Regions from separate parts of the Bradyrhizobium sp. Ken64 genome, predicted to be linked through region 1. Evidence: riboswitches for the same ligand, from Rfam matches in the RefSeq annotation. Region 1 holds a riboswitch; the other holds the start of a gene.
What was found. A riboswitch is a leader RNA that binds a small molecule or an ion and turns the genes downstream of it on or off. The one in region 1 is predicted to bind S-adenosylmethionine.
Positions count from the first base shown of each region.

Region 1 (7,656 bases):
GAGCTTGGCCAGATCCTCGGTGAAGGTGCCGAGCATCTCCAGCACGGCTTCCTTGTTGGCGAGGAAGACGTCGCGCCACATCGTCGGATCGGAGGCGGCGATGCGGGTGAAATCGCGAAAGCCGCCGGCGGAGAACTTGATGACCTCGGACTCCGTCACCTGCGCCAGCTCGTCGGCGGTGCCGACGATGGTGTAGGCGATCAGATGCGGCAGATGGCTGGTGATCGCGAGCACGAGATCATGATGATCCGGCGTCATGATTTCCACCTTGGCGCCCATCGCCGCCCAGAACGCGCGCAGGCGATCGGTGGCAGCCGCATCAACGCCCTCCGGCGGGGTGAGGATGCACCAGCGGTTGATGAAAAGCTCGGCGAAGCCTGAATCGGGGCCCGAATGCTCGGTGCCTGCGACAGGGTGCGCCGGCACGAAATGGATGCCGTTCGGCAGATGCGGCGCCATATCCCTGACGATGGCGCCCTTGACCGAGCCGACGTCGGAGATGATCGCGCCTCGCTTGAGATGCGCGGCGATCTCCTGCGCCACCGGCCCGCAAGCGCCGACGGGAATGCAGAGGATGACGAGATCGGCCTCCTTCACGGCTTCCGCATTGGTCGCCACGACCTGATCGACGATGCCGAGCTCCATCACGCGTGCGCGCGTCTTCTCCGAGCGCGCGGTGGTGACGATCTCGCCAGCCAGGCCCTGGAGCTTCGCAGCGCGCGCGATCGAGCCGCCGATCAGGCCGAAGCCGATCAGCGCGACGCGCTGGAAGTGCGGGGTCGCGCTCATCGTCCGGCCATGAAGTCGCGCAGGCCCTCGACGACGAGGCGGTTGGCCTCCTCGGTGCCGATGGTCATGCGCAGCGAATGCGGCAGGCCATAGTTCTTCAAGCCGCGCAGCACCAGCCCGCGCTTGGTGAGGAAGGCGTCGGCTGCGTCCGAAGTCTTGCCCTCGGTCGGGAAGTGGATCAGCACGAAATTGGCGACGCTCGGCGTCACCTTCAGCCCGAGCTTGCCGATCTCCTCAGCGAGCCAGTTGCGCCAGGTCTCGGTGAACTGCTTCGACATGGCCTGGTGCGCGGTGTCCTCGATCGCGGCAACGGCAGCGTACATCGCCGGCGTCGACACGTTGAAGGGACCGCGGATGCGGTTGACCGCGTCGATGATATGCTCGGGGCCGAACATCCAGCCGATGCGCAGCGCGGCGAGACCGTGGATCTTGGAGAACGTGTGCGTTACCACCGTGTTCTCGGTGGTCGCGACCAGCTCGATCCCCATTTCATAGTCGTTGCGCGAAACGTAGTCGCAATAGGCCGCGTCCAACACCAGCAGCACGTGCGACGGCAGGCCGGCGCGCAGGCGCTTGACCTCGTCGAACGGCAGATAGGTGCCGGTCGGGTTGTTGGGGTTGGCGAGCCAGACCAGTTTCGTCCGCGGCGTCACGGCTTTCAGGATGGCGTCAACATCCGCGGTGAGGTTCTTCTCCGCCGCGACGACGTTCCTGGCGCCGACCGCCATGGTCGCGATCGGGTAGACGAGGAAGCCGTGCGTGGTCGAGATCGCCTCGTCGCCATGGCTCAGATAAGTGTGAGCGAGCAGGTTGAGGATCTCGTCCGAGCCGGCGCCGCAGATGATGCGGTTGGGATCGAGCCCGAAGGTGCGCCCGATCGCTTCGCGCAGCACGCGCGAGGTTCCTTCCGGATAGTCTTCCAGATGATCAGCCACGTGCTTGAACGCCTCGATCGCCCTCTGCGAGGGCCCGAACGGCGTTTCGTTGGCCGAGAGCTTGAACACCTTGCGGCCCGGCTCCGGCACCGGGGTCTTGCCGGGCGTGTAGGGCGCAATATCGAGAATGCCGGGGTTCGGCACGGGGCGGGACATCTTTAACTCCGGAATGGCTTAAGCGGTTCGCGACTTACGATTTCGACCCGGTCGGGGGCACCGTATAGCGCGTTGCGTGGCTGCCGACGAGGGCCGTGGAGCGCACCGAGGCACCCGCTTCGATCAGGGCAGTCTTGATTTTGTCGAGGCTGCTCGTCGCGGTGACCGAGACCAGCAGCGCGGCGCCGTCGAAGGCGGTATCGGGCACCGCCACGATCTCGGCGAGCGGCGACAGGGCGCGCGCGACCTCGGCGTTCCACCCCGACACGCGCACGCTGAAGGTCTCGACCTCCGTCACCAGGGCGCTGTCGGCGACGCGCGAGACCGCGAACACGGGCAACGCCGCCGGATGGTCGGCGCGCTCGACGAAAGGCAGCCGCGCGATGATCTTCGGTGCGCCTTCTGCCTCCAGCTCCAGCCACCATGGTGTGCGGCTGGAGGTCGCCGAGACCAGCGCAAGGTCGCCCTTGGATTTCGCCACCGCCTCGACCGCTGCTTGCGCGCTGAAATGCGCGACGTAAGGCACGGTGAATCCGAAATGGAAGCGTACGGAATCGCGCATCGCGGGCTCGCTTGCCGAAATGTCGGCATGCACGGAGAACGGCGCCTGAACGTAAGTGAACGTCGCGATGATGACGCGCCAGATGCTCTCGACGGTGTCGAGCGGCAGGATGCCGCGATGGCGCTGGACGAGGTCACGCATCATGGCGGCCTCGCGCGCCGGACGGAACGCCGAGCCGACCTCCTGGGTCTGCTTCACCTGGATCAGGCGGTCGATGATGTCGCCGCGCTGCATCAGCAGGCGATGCATGCCCTCGTCGATCGCGTCGATCTCCTTGCGCAATTCCTGGAGCGATGGTGGCGCGGGCGGACGTTGGGACATGTCTGTGAGGTGCTGTTGAGAGGCGTTCCAATGCGGATCAGTCGAGCCGTCACCGCTGCGATGGATGTCCTGATTAGGCAGTCGGGGCTGCGAAAGCAAAGAGAATTGCAATGGGAAATCGGGCCTTTTCCGCCCGCGGCGCGACGGGCGAATTTGGGCGATCCGGGCCGCGACTTGACGAAAACCGCCTGAGACGGTAGTTTTTACCCGTTCCGTGGTCATTTGAGCCGGCCGGCTTGCAGCCACGTTAAAAAACTCGCTAAACAGGCCGGGGACGCTTTCGATCCCGGCCGAACCTATCGTTCAGGCCGGGTTTTTCATGGCCTGATGTCAATGCGGTCACTTCTACGATCGCAAACGAGGTCGATGGTCAGATGGTTGGCGTCCAGTCAATTCCGAGTCCCGCGATCACCGCCGACGAGCGGTCGCACGAGGTGGATCATCCGAGCTCGCAGCTCGCGCAGTTCGGCTCGGAGCAGCCGCTGCGGCTCGATTGCGGGGTCGATCTCAGCCCGTTCCAGATCGCCTACCAGACTTACGGCGAGCTGAATGCCGATCGCTCCAATGCGATCCTGATCTGCCATGCGCTGACCGGCGACCAGCACGTCGCCAATGTGCACCCTGTCACCGGCAAGCCCGGCTGGTGGGAGACCTTGGTCGGCCCCGGCCGACCGCTCGATCCCAGCGAGTATTTTATCATCTGCTCCAACGTGATCGGCGGCTGCATGGGCTCGACCGGTCCGGCTTCGATCAATCCCGCGACCGGCAAGGTTTGGGGTCTCGATTTCCCCGTCATCACCATCCCCGACATGGTGCGCGCGCAGGCGATGCTGATCGACCGGCTCGGCATCGACACGCTGTTCGCGGTCGTCGGCGGCTCGATGGGCGGCATGCAAGTGTTGCAATGGACTGCGGCCTATCCGAGCCGCGTGTTCTCCGCGCTGGCGATTGCCTGCTCGACACGACACTCGGCGCAGAACATCGCGTTTCACGAGCTTGGCCGCCAAGCGGTGATGGCCGATCCCGATTGGCACCATGGCGGCTATGCCGACCACGGCCTCCATCCGCATCGCGGGCTCGCTGTCGCCCGGATGGCGGCGCACATCACCTATCTCTCGGACGCCGCCCTGCATCGAAAATTCGGACGGCGCATGCAGGACCGCGAACTGCCGACTTTCTCGTTCGACGCCGACTTCCAGGTCGAGTCTTATCTGCGCTACCAGGGCTCGTCCTTTGTCGAGCGCTTCGACGCCAACTCCTATCTCTATCTGACCCGCGCGATGGACTATTTCGACATCGCCGGCGACCATGGCGGCGTGCTGGCGAAGGCGTTCGCGGGGATCCAGACCCGCTTCTGCGTGGTCTCCTTCACCAGCGACTGGTTGTTCCCGACCTCGGAATCGCGCGCGCTGGTGCACGCCCTGAATGCGTCGAGTGCGCGGGTGTCGTTCGCCGAGATCGAAACCGATCGCGGCCACGACGCGTTCCTGCTCGACGTGCCCGAGTTCTTCGACATCGGCCGTGCCTTCCTGCAATCGGCAGGCAAGGCGCGCGGGCTCACTGCCAAGAAAGCTTAAAGGACGGCTAGCCATGTCTGTACAGGAAGCGTTGCCGCTGGGCGGCGTTGCGACCGGGCAGCCCGGTGATTTTCGCGCCGACCATGTGCTGGTGGCCGAGATGGTCAAGCCGGGCTCGAAGGTGCTCGACGTCGGCTGTGGCGAGGGCGACCTGCTCCAGCTGCTGGAAACCCGCGGCGTCGACGGCCGCGGCATCGAGCTGTCGCGCGAGGGCGTCAACCGCTGTGTCGCCAAGGGCCTTGCAGTGGTGCAGGGCGATGCCGACACTGACCTCGTGAACTATCCGGATGACGCCTTCGACTACGTGATCCTGTCGCAGACGTTGCAGGCGACGCGGCAGCCGAAAGTGGTGCTGGAGAATTTGCTGCGCATCGGCCGCCGCGCCATCGTGTCGTTCCCGAATTTCGGCTTCTGGAAGATGCGGCTCCAGCTCCTGATCGGCGGCCACATGCCGCGGACGGAGAATCTGCCGGCAAGCTGGTATGACACCGCCAACATCCATTTCTGCACCATCAAGGATTTCGTCGAGCTTTGCGACGCGATCGACGTCAAGATGGAACGTGCCGAGGCGCTCGACCTCTACGGCCGTCCGCTGCGGCTGCGGATGCCCTGGTGGGTGTGGAATCTGTTCGGCGAGCAGGGCGTGTTCTTGCTGACGCGAGGCGGCAGGAAGTAGGATTCCCGTAGCCCGGATGAAGCGTAGCGCAATCCGGGATTCTATCCGCGGAGGCGAAGGCCCCGGATTACGCTTGCGCTCCATCCGGGCTACGCGACGGAGCGTATGATGACGTCTTCGCGCTAATGTGCCGCCAGCGACCTCGGATCGCGCACCGGCCATCTTCCCGCTTCCACCAGCGTGACGAATCGTTCCACCGTTTCGTTGAACAGCGCGGGCTCTTCGAGATTGAGCACGTGGCCGGACTTCGGAAACATGGCGAGCCCCGCCGCAGGCAGATGCTTCTTGAGGAAGAGGCTCGGAGCGATGCACGGATCGTCCTCGTCGCCGCAGATGATGAGTGCCGGCGTCGTGGCGGCCCTGATCGCGTCCGTCATCGTAAAGATCGAGGGACGGCCGGCCTGGAAGCCGCGCATCGTCCGCGCCGATCCCTTGGCGTCGTGTCGCGCCAGGGCGGCGTAGAAATCGGCGTGGCCGCGCGGGTCCTTCACCAGGAAGGGAATCCGGCTCGGCGCCTCGCGCGTGACTTTTGCGACTTCCGCGGAGCCAAGCATCTCGAATTGCTCCGCGTTGGCGCGGCACTGCTGGCGCCAGGCGTCGAGGTTCTCGATCTCCGAGCCTGAGCCGACGCCGGCGAGCGTCATCGACAGCGCACGTTGGGGCGCGTTGAGCCCGATCTGGAGCGACGAATAGGCCCCCATCGAGAGGCCGACGAAGTGCGCGCGTTCGATCTTGAGATGATCGAGCACCGCGAGCGCATCGGTGTAGAAATGCGTGTAGCCGTAGACCTCGCCATCAGGGACGTCCGATGGCGTGTAGCCGCGCGCGGAATAGGTGATGCAGCGATGGCCGCGCGAGAAGTAGCGCATCTGCGGCTCCCAATTGGTGTAGTCGGCCGCGAATTCGTGCAGAAAAAGTATCGGCGTGCCCGTGCCTGCTTCTTCGAAATAGAGGCGGCAATTGTCTTTCGTGAGGGCGTGAGGCATCCGGTTTTCTCCCTGAGGTGGCTGCGGCATTGGAATGCCGTCCTGCGGTCAGCGCATACGATCCTAACACTTGTTAATCGTCGTCCAAATTCTTCGGGACCGCGTCTTGTTCTTGCCACATCGGGATACTGATACAGCCCGCGGATGTCGGCCACCGCACGGGCCGATTGGGAAGTGGGGGTGTCAACGAAGGATGAAGAATGTTCGAGTTGTTTGCGTCTCGCCTGTCGCGCTGTGTCGTCGCGCTGGCTGTTTTCTTTGCGGCGGTCGCCGCGCTCACCTCTCCGGCGTCAGCACGATCTCATCGTCATAGCGCAGAGCGGCACGCTTACGCGCATCACGCCAGCAGACATCATCATTTCCGGTATCATGCACGCAGCTCGCGCTTCGAGCGCGGTGCGGCGCAATTGCAGGCGAGCGGCTTCGGCAACACCTTCGCCAGCTATGACCCGAACGCCAATAGCGGCGGCATCGCCATGAGCGGAAGCGGTGGAATGGCCATGAGCGGCAGCGGTGGAATGGCCATGATGGGCAGCGGTGGAATGGTTACCAGCGGTGGGATGACCACGCGCGCCAGCCGTCGAATCGCCATGCGGCGTGGAGGTGCGATCGCCATGAACGCGAACGTCGGCGGCATGGCCAATAGCGCGATGAGCAGCGGCGGCTTCGGCGGCGGGTCGGGCCTCGTGTCCGAGGCACGCCGCTATGTCGGCGGCAATCCGACCGGCCGAGGCAGCCTGTGGTGCGCGCGGTTCATGAACATGGTGCTTGAAAAGACCGGTCACCGTGGCACCGGCTCCGACATGGCGAATTCGTTCGCGCATTACGGCACGCGCGTCTCCGGTCCGCAGGTCGGCGCCATCGCGGTCATGTCGCGCGGCGGCCGGGGCGGTCATGTCGGCATCGTCACCGGCGTCGACGCGCAGGGCAATCCGATCATGATCTCCGGCAACAACGGCAACCGCGTCCGCGAAGCACCGGTCTCGCGCGGCCGGATCTATGCGTATGTGATGCCGAACTGACGGCCGTCATTGCGAGCGAAGCGAAGCAATCCAGAAGCCCTCCGCGGGTGCCCCCTGGATTGCTTCGTCGCTTCGCTCCTCGCAATGACGGAGTACGGGCCGCGTCACACCAGCTTCGGCTCTTCCAACGCAACCGTATCGCCCACGCCGATGTCGCCGTCGGCGATCACCTCGGCATAGATGCCGCAGTCCATGTGGCCGAGATTGCTCGAAAGCGTTGCCGGGATTTCGAGATCGCGCCTGGCGGTATCTGGATCGACATTGGTGGCCGGGCAGCGCTTGATGCGCTTGACCACTTGCAGTCGGGCCTGTCCGATCGCGAGCGTCTGGCCGACGAGGTCGAGCTCGGACCAGGCCGGCCAGCCCTTCACGTAGAGATTGGCGCGGAAGCGCAGCGGGTGGACGGCTGCGCCGCCGAGCATGGTCTCGAGCGCGTGGACGCTGTCGAGATTGATGATGGACACGACCTTGCGGGCGACATCGGAAAAGCTGTGGTCGCGGCCGGACAGGATCTTGGGCGGGCCCTTCAGCTCCGGCTGGAAGTTCTCGCTGAAATAGCCCTCGATGGCGGCGCGCCCGGCGGCGGTCTCGAGATCGCCGCTGGCGACGATCTGGCCGTCCTTGCGGATGGT
Region 1 covers NZ_JBVVPA010000001.1:464,988-472,643, reverse strand. Annotated here, with positions in the region: gene AC0L2F_RS02275 (prephenate/arogenate dehydrogenase family protein) at 1-789, opposite strand, end outside; gene AC0L2F_RS02270 (pyridoxal phosphate-dependent aminotransferase) at 786-1,880, opposite strand; gene AC0L2F_RS02265 (chorismate mutase) at 1,915-2,763, opposite strand; SAM riboswitch at 2,968-3,047, shown strand; gene metX (homoserine O-acetyltransferase MetX) at 3,138-4,340, shown strand; gene metW (methionine biosynthesis protein MetW) at 4,354-5,016, shown strand; gene AC0L2F_RS02250 (alpha/beta fold hydrolase) at 5,139-6,002, opposite strand; gene AC0L2F_RS02245 (TIGR02594 family protein) at 6,203-7,024, shown strand; gene AC0L2F_RS02240 (MOSC domain-containing protein) at 7,129-7,656, opposite strand, start outside.

Region 2 (7,656 bases), on a different contig from region 1:
GCCACCGCGCCGCCCATCGCACCGCCCGACATGGTCATGGTCAGGATCACTGTCGGAAACACCAGCGCCATCGCGGCCAGCGCTTCCACACCAAGACGTCCGATATAGGAGGTCTCCGCAATTACCGTGCAAGTGCCGGCGGAGAGCGCGACCACGTTGGGCCAGGCAAGTCCGAGCAGCGTGCGCAGGATCGGCCCGTCCATCAGCGCGCTCCTCACGGGGCGCGGAGGCGGCGGCAGCGGACGCTCCTGTTCATCGACCGGAATCTCGGCGATGTCTGACATGTCCTCTCCGGGAGAAAGCGCCATTTGCGGCGCGGCAATGCGTAGGTGTGCCAATGAATTGGTTCGCGCGCAGGGCGCAACGAGAGGCTTGTTAGCACGACACGCAGCGATTCCTCCTGCGCTAGGTGCAGGCGTGCCCTGCGGCAGCGCATTTCAGCCCGTGGAATTGCGACTCTCAGTCTCCGTGGGGCCATCCTTCGAGACGCCCGCGCGGCATTACCCAATCGTCCAGACCAATGGCGGACGGCCGGGCGGTGTCGGGGACAGGTGCACGCCGATGTGCCGCCCGCATCCGGCCGCAAGCCCTTCGAACAACCCCGCCAGTACTTTGGCGCAAGCAGGGTGGTTATCGGCGACGCCGTCCATCAACTTCCAGCTCTGCTGACGGATTTCGAATGTGCCTTCGGATTGCGTCGTCTCAGCCACATCTTCCTGCGCGACAAACAGCGCGTCGAGGAACGTCGCGAACTCGCCCGCACCGCCGCGGCCCATCGACAGCGCCGCAGCGACCTCATCGAAATATTGCATCCCGATCAGCTTGCCCGTGAGGTGCAGGAGATAGCCCGCATCCTCCGGACCGAACAGCTGCACCATCACGGGCGCGGCGGTGCGCACATATTCCATCGCATAATTGCGATAGGCTTTTTCCAGTCGCGGTCTTGGCCAGCTTGCGACCGGCAAGGCCGGAGCCGCGGCGGCATCGAACAGCGGCGCTTCGAGATGCCGCGCGAACACGAGGCGCTGGTCGAGCTCGAGCGGGTGGTCGTATTGGTGATAGTAGCCTTCGAGCCCGTCCTGGCCGTCGACGCTCTGCTTGGTGCAGACGAACCCCAATCTGGTATCGCCGAGCGCCACACCATTGTTGGCGTGCCAGCCACGCAGCATCGCGCGCGAGACTTCGCCCGGCACGCCGCAGATGGCAGTGCCTTTCCAGATCCAGCGCGGCGGCGGATAGCGGATCCAGGCTTTGCGGTCGCTCTCATACATGTATTCGACGTGCACGCCGCCGATCCAGTTCGAGAGGTAGTGATATTGCGCGGCGGCGACTGCCGGCGGCAGATGGCTCAGCCCGAGCTTCTCCAGCCCCGGCAGGAAGCGCTCCTGCTGCTGGCGGCGGAACACGCGAAAGACGAACTCCGCAGCATCCGCCGTGCCGCGACGCGTGACCACGGTGAGGATCAGGCCGGTGAAATAGGCGTGATAGAGATCGGCAACCGCGCGCCAGCGCTTCCACTGAGCTTCCTGCGCGACGTCTGATGCGGCGGTCATGTTCGCTCCCGATCGTTGTTTTGATCGAGTGTGTCACTGCATCCGGCGACGGACAAGCCGAGCCGCACGCGGGGCGCCCTGCACGCCGGCGCGCCAATTCCGCATCACGAAGTTTGCGCAGCCCTAAATTTGCGCAGCCTTGGCGGCACGCTCGCGCTCGACGCGCTCGGTGACGTCGCGCGCCATCGCCACCGATCCCTGCACCACGCCAGCGGCGTCCCGCACCAGCGCAAAGGTCATCTCGATGTAGAGCTTGCGTCCGCCCTTGTGCAGCGCGCGGGTCAGTGTCGGCTTGCCCGCAAGCTTCATCGCGCCGCTGGCAAGCGCGGCCTCGAAACCCTTCCAGTGCGCGGCGCGCAGATGTTCGGGAATGATCAGGTCGAGATTCTGGCCCAGCGCTTCGTCCGCCGAGAAGCCGAACAGTGCGGACGATGCGCGATTCCAGCGCATGATGGTGCCGGAGCGATCCGAATAGATCAGCGCATCCGCGACGTCGTCGAGGATTTTTGCGTCGAGTTCGGATGAATTGGTCATGTCAGCACCTTGTAGCCCGGATGGAGCGCAGCGTAATCCGGGATCGTGCCACAAGTGAGACTTTCCCGGATGACGCTTGCGCTCATCCGGGCGAGGGGTGATCGCTACACCCGGAAATGCTTGCTCAGTTTCAAGCCCTGGGCCTGGTAGTTTGAGCCGATGCGCTGGCCGTACATGGCGTCGGGGCGGGCCAGCATCTTCTCGTAGACGAGGCGGCCGACGATCTGGCCGTGCTCGAGGATGAACGGCACCTCGCGCGAGCGCACTTCGAGCACGGCGCGCGAGCCCAGCCCGCCGGCGCCGGCATAGCCGAAGCCGGGATCGAAGAATCCGGCATAATGCACGCGGAACTCGCCGACCAACGGATCGAACGGCACCATCTCCGCGGCGTAATCGGGCGGCACCTGCACCGCCTCTTTCGACGCGAGGATATAGAACTCGCCTGGATCGAGGATCAGGCTGCCGTCGGGGCGGGCCGAGATCGGCTCCCAGAACTCCTCGACGGAATAGCCTGCGCGGCGATCGACGTCGATGACGCCGGTGTGGCGCTTGGCGCGGTAGCCGACGAAGCCGCCGCTCTTCTCGCCGGAAAGATCAACAGAGACGGCGACGCCGCCGGTGAGATCGGCATCGTCGATATCGACGAGACGCTCGGTCGCGTGCAGCGCCTCGAGGTCGTCGATGTTGAGGATGGCATCGCCGGTGCGGAAGCGCACCTGGCTCAAGCGCGAGCCCTCGCTGACCAGCACCGGGAACGTCTTCGGGCTGATCTCGGCATAGAGCGGGCCGTGATAGCCGGCACCGATCATGTCGAAGCGGCGGGTGCCGTCGGCGATCACGCGGGTGAAGACGTCAAGCCGGCCGGTCGAGCTCTTCGGGTTGGCGGCCGCGACGATCTCCGGCGGCAGCGCGAGGCTTTCGAGCAGCGGCACGATGTAGACGCAGTTGGTCTCCAGCACCGCGCCGTCGGCGAGACTGAACTCGTGCAGCTTCAACTCGTCGATGCGCTCGGCCACGGTGGCACCGGGACCGGGCAGGAAGCTGGCGCGAACGCGATAGGCGATGTCGCCGAGACGCAAATCGAGGCTCGCCGGCTGGATCTGGCTTTCGACGAAGTCGTAAGCGGGCAGGATGAGACCGCCCTCCGCCATCGCCGCGATCATGCGGTCGGGCAGGATACCATTGGCGTCGGCGGCAACCGTGAACGTCAACCCGGGGTCCTCATCAGGGATCAAACACATCCCGACATGCGGGAAATATGAGCGTTTTACGGCTATCCGATGGACGTCTTGACGGAAAGGGCATTGCGGAATATGAGCATGACTTATCCCGTGGTGATTTGAGCCGGCCGGCTTGCAGCCACGTTAAATAAGTCGCTAAACAGGCCGGGGACCTCTGTGATCCCGGCCCGTGGAGATATTCCAGGCCGGTTTTTTTGTGACCATTTTCGGTGGTCACTTCAGGAGGTCCTATGTCGAAGTCCCCGGCGCCAACCGCCCACTACCGTCCCGAAACCCGCCTGGTCCATTCCGGCACTTTGCGCTCGCAATATGGCGAGACCTCGGAGTCGCTGTTCCTGACCCAGGGCTACGTCTACAACAGCGCCGAGGAGTGCGAGGCGCGGTTCAAGGGCGAGGACCCCGGCTTCATCTATTCACGCTACTCCAATCCGACCATCTCGATGTTCGAGCGGCGCATGATCGAGCTCGAAGGCGCCGAAGCGGCCCGTTCAGCCGCGACCGGCATGGCCGCGGTGACGACCGCGATCCTGGCGCCGCTCAAGGCCGGCGATCACGTCGTGGCCTCGCGCGCGCTGTTCGGCTCGTGTCTCTACGTCGTGCAGGATTTGCTGCCGCGCTACGGCATCGAGACCACGCTGGTCGACGGCCTCGATCTCGACCAATGGCAGCGCGCCATGAAGCCGAACACCAAGACGTTTTTCCTGGAGAGCCCGACCAATCCGACGCTCGACGTGCTCGACATTCCCGGCATTGCCGAGATCGCGCACAGTGGCGGCGCGCGGCTCGTCGTCGACAACGTGTTCGCCACCCCGATCTGGCAGAGCCCGCTCGCGCTCGGCGCCGACGTCGTGGTCTATTCCGCGACCAAGCACATCGACGGCCAGGGCCGCTGTCTCGGCGGCATCATCCTGTCCTCGGAAGCGTTCATCGCCGAGCACATCCACAATTTCATGCGCCAGACCGGCCCGTCGATCTCGCCGTTCAACGCCTGGGTCCTGCTCAAGGGCCTGGAGACGCTCGCCGTGCGCGTGCGCGCGCAGACCGAGACGGCGGCGCGCATCGCGGACGTGCTGGCGAGCCATCCGAAGATTTCGCGGCTGGTGTTTCCCGGCCGCGCCGATCATCCGCAGGCTGCATTGGTGAAGAAACAGATGCGCGGTGGCTCGACGCTGGTCGGCCTCGAGGTCAAGGGCGGCAAGCAGGCGGCGTTCCGCGTGCTCAACGAGCTCAAGCTTGCCAAGATCTCGAACAATCTCGGCGACGCCAAGAGCCTCGTCACGCATCCGGCAACGACGACGCATCAGCGCCTGAAGCCGGAGGACCGCGCCGCGCTCGGCATCAGCGAGGGCTTCATCCGCTTCTCGGCCGGGCTCGAGCACGCGGACGATCTGATCGAGGATCTGACCGCGGCGCTGGAGAAGGCGTGAATTATTGTCGTCCCGGCGAAGGCCGGGACCCATAACCACAGGAAGCAGTTTGGCGAAGACCCAGAGTTAAGGGGGGGAGCGGTACGAACACCGCGCACCATTGATGGATCACGCGGTATGGGTCCCGGCCTTCGCCGGGACGACAAGTCACATCGGCCGATAGGTCCGCACGTCCGCGGGCACGTTGACGCCGAGCTTGATCTGGCCGACGGAGCGGATGATGTCGTCGCCGAGGAGCTGGGCGAAGCAGGCGTAGCCCCAATCGTTCATGTGCAGGCCGTCGGCGATCACGAAACTCTCGACCGGAAGCGATTGCTTTTCGTGCCAGTCGCGCATCACCTCGAAGCGCGGGAAGATGCCGACGTGACGGAGCTCGGCGACCTTGCCGAGCAGCTTCACCATCTTGCCGGCGCTCTCGGCGCGCTGGTTGACGGCCGGCGAATATTGCGGATCGACCAGCACGACGTCGGTGCCGCCGGCGGCCTGGATGCGGCTGATGCCGTCCTCGACCAGCTTCGCGGTATCGCCGGGATCGAGATTGCGCAGCACCGCATTGGTGCCGACCTGCCAGATCACCAGATCCGGATGCACGTCGATCACCTCTTTCTGGAGGCGCTTCATCATCTCGGGCGCGTCCTCGCCGCCGACGCCGGCATTGACGACGGTGATGTCGGCGGTTGGATAGTGCCGGTGCAGCTGCGCGGCAAGGCGATTGGGATAGTTGAACTCCGGCGAGCTGGCGCCGAATCCGGCGGTCGACGACGAGCCGAACGCGACGATGACGACGGGCTGGCCGGCGACGAGCTTGCCCGCGACATGCGGCAGCGAGCCCATTGCCTTCGCGCCGCCCTTCGGCGACAGGCAGGGGACACGGCTGAAGACGTCGCCGGCGGATTTCGCGACCTGCTTCACCTTGTCGATGGCGCGCGCCGTGATGCCGCGCTGATCGGGGGACGTCGCGGCGATGGTCGTCTGGGACGGTGAAGCGAGAGCCGGATCAGCCGACTGCTGCGGGGCCGGCGTTGCCTGTGCGGCCTGCGTCTGCGCGTGCGACTGCGAGGCCGGACTCAGCACCAGCAGCAGCGCTGCTGCGGGCACAGCCAGCCATGCCGTCAGGCAAAAAGGGCGGAGAGAACTCATTAACGCTAGACCTCAATTTTGCTGCTGGGCCGGCTCCAGATGCGCAGCGTCGATCACGAACTGTGCCAACGCCCGGCCGAGGCAATCATGGACCTGTTTCGCCAGCTCAGGCCCGCGCGACGGGCTGAACAGGTCGAACTGCCCCTGATCATTCCACTGCCGCATGATCGCGAACCGATCGAACAGCGGAATATCGTGCTCCTGCGCCACCACCCGCATATTGTCGAGGTATGGCGGCACCGAGATCATGGTTTCGGTACGCGGACTGTACTGCAAATTCATCAAGACGACGTCAGCCCCTGCCTTTTGCAACGCAACAACCCCTTCGGTCACCGCGCCACGAAAATCATCGGGATCGATGGCTCGGATAGCATCGACGGTCCCGGTCTGCCAGATGACCAAAGTAGGCGTTTTTGCTTCCATCAGCTTAACGAAGCTGGCGGCCGCCTCCTCGGCCGTCTTCTTGCTCTGTATTTCTACGGAGACGTGCACCGTCTCGGTCGGCGGCAGCTTGTCCTTCAGGATGGCCTGCATCCGCGCCGGATAAGAGGCGTCCTCGGAAGCCGGAATCGTGGTCGAACGGCTGCCGATGACCAGGATTTCGAGCGGCTTGCCGGCCTTGATGGCATCGGCGACCTTGGGAAGCTGGCTTTCGCTGGTGAGCAGATAGGACGGCACTTCACAGGCTGCGGGCACGGCTGAAGCAGCCGGCGCAGCATCATCCGCGCGCGCCGGAGGCGCGGCGAGACCACCGCACAGCAGGATCAGGCTCAGGAAAACCTTCGCCTTCATCAGCCCCCTCCCGCCATATCGGCGCTGCCGACGGCGCTTTTGGTTTTCGAACCGCTCTTGTCAGCCACCCGCTTGTACCACGAAATCAGCCAGGCCATGGCCCACATGATCAGGATTCCGGAGAGGCTAATGAGCGCATGCATGACCGGGCCGCCCGAGACCTCGGCCAGGATGAAATGGCCGGCAAAGGCGAGGAAGACGCCGAGACAGAATATCTCCAGGGAATGCGAGCCGCACAGGATCAGCGGCCGCAGCCAGGGCGATTTCAGGCCGGGCCAATCCCGCGGCAGGACGCGCACGGTGAGCGCGGCCAGCGCCAGGAAATGCGTGAAGCGCAGCACGTCGAGGTCGGCCTTGTCGATCGGATACATCCACTGCTCGAGCCGCTTCGGCATGAAGTGGGAGAGCTGCGGCACATACCAGGTCAGCGTCACGTAGAATGCCGCGGCCAGATAGGCGATCGCGATCCACATCGTCACCCGCGAAGCCAGGATGCGCGACATCCGTCGCGCACCTCCGAGCGCGCACCATGCCCCGAACACGAACAGCAATTGCCAGGCGAAGGGATTGAAGGCCCAGAAGCCGTTCGGATAGGCCGACAGGTAGAGATCGTATTCCCAGGTCACCGCGTAGAGCGCGACCGAGAGGCCGAGCGTCACGTCGGGGCGCCATTTCATCAGCCACAGGATCAAGGGCAGCGCCAGCATCAGCACGATGTAGAGCGGCAGCACGTCCATGTTGACGGGACGGAAGCGCAGCAGCAGCGCCTGCACGATCGTGACGTCGGGCTGCTTGAGGAAATCCATGATGCCCATCTCTTCGGTGTAGAGCGGGTTCTCGAACCTGGTCGCGACGTAGGAGATTTCGGCAAGGAAGATCGTGAACAGGAAGACGTGGGCGACGTAGATCTGCCAGACGCGCCGCAGGATGCGCGCGGTGGCGACGACGATGCCGGACTCCAGCATCGCC
Region 2 covers NZ_JBVVPA010000004.1:1,077-8,732, reverse strand. Annotated here, with positions in the region: gene AC0L2F_RS08270 (MATE family efflux transporter) at 1-284, opposite strand, end outside; gene AC0L2F_RS08265 (hypothetical protein) at 501-1,553, opposite strand; gene AC0L2F_RS08260 (PAS domain-containing protein) at 1,677-2,087, opposite strand; gene AC0L2F_RS08255 (2'-deoxycytidine 5'-triphosphate deaminase) at 2,192-3,328, opposite strand; SAM riboswitch at 3,409-3,488, shown strand; gene AC0L2F_RS08250 (O-succinylhomoserine sulfhydrylase) at 3,559-4,755, shown strand; gene AC0L2F_RS08245 (SGNH/GDSL hydrolase family protein) at 4,903-5,895, opposite strand; gene AC0L2F_RS08240 (SGNH/GDSL hydrolase family protein) at 5,908-6,687, opposite strand; gene AC0L2F_RS08235 (OpgC domain-containing protein) at 6,687-7,656, opposite strand, start outside.
Region 2: another riboswitch for S-adenosylmethionine. It lies ahead of AC0L2F_RS08250 (O-succinylhomoserine sulfhydrylase); the one in region 1 lies ahead of metX (homoserine O-acetyltransferase MetX).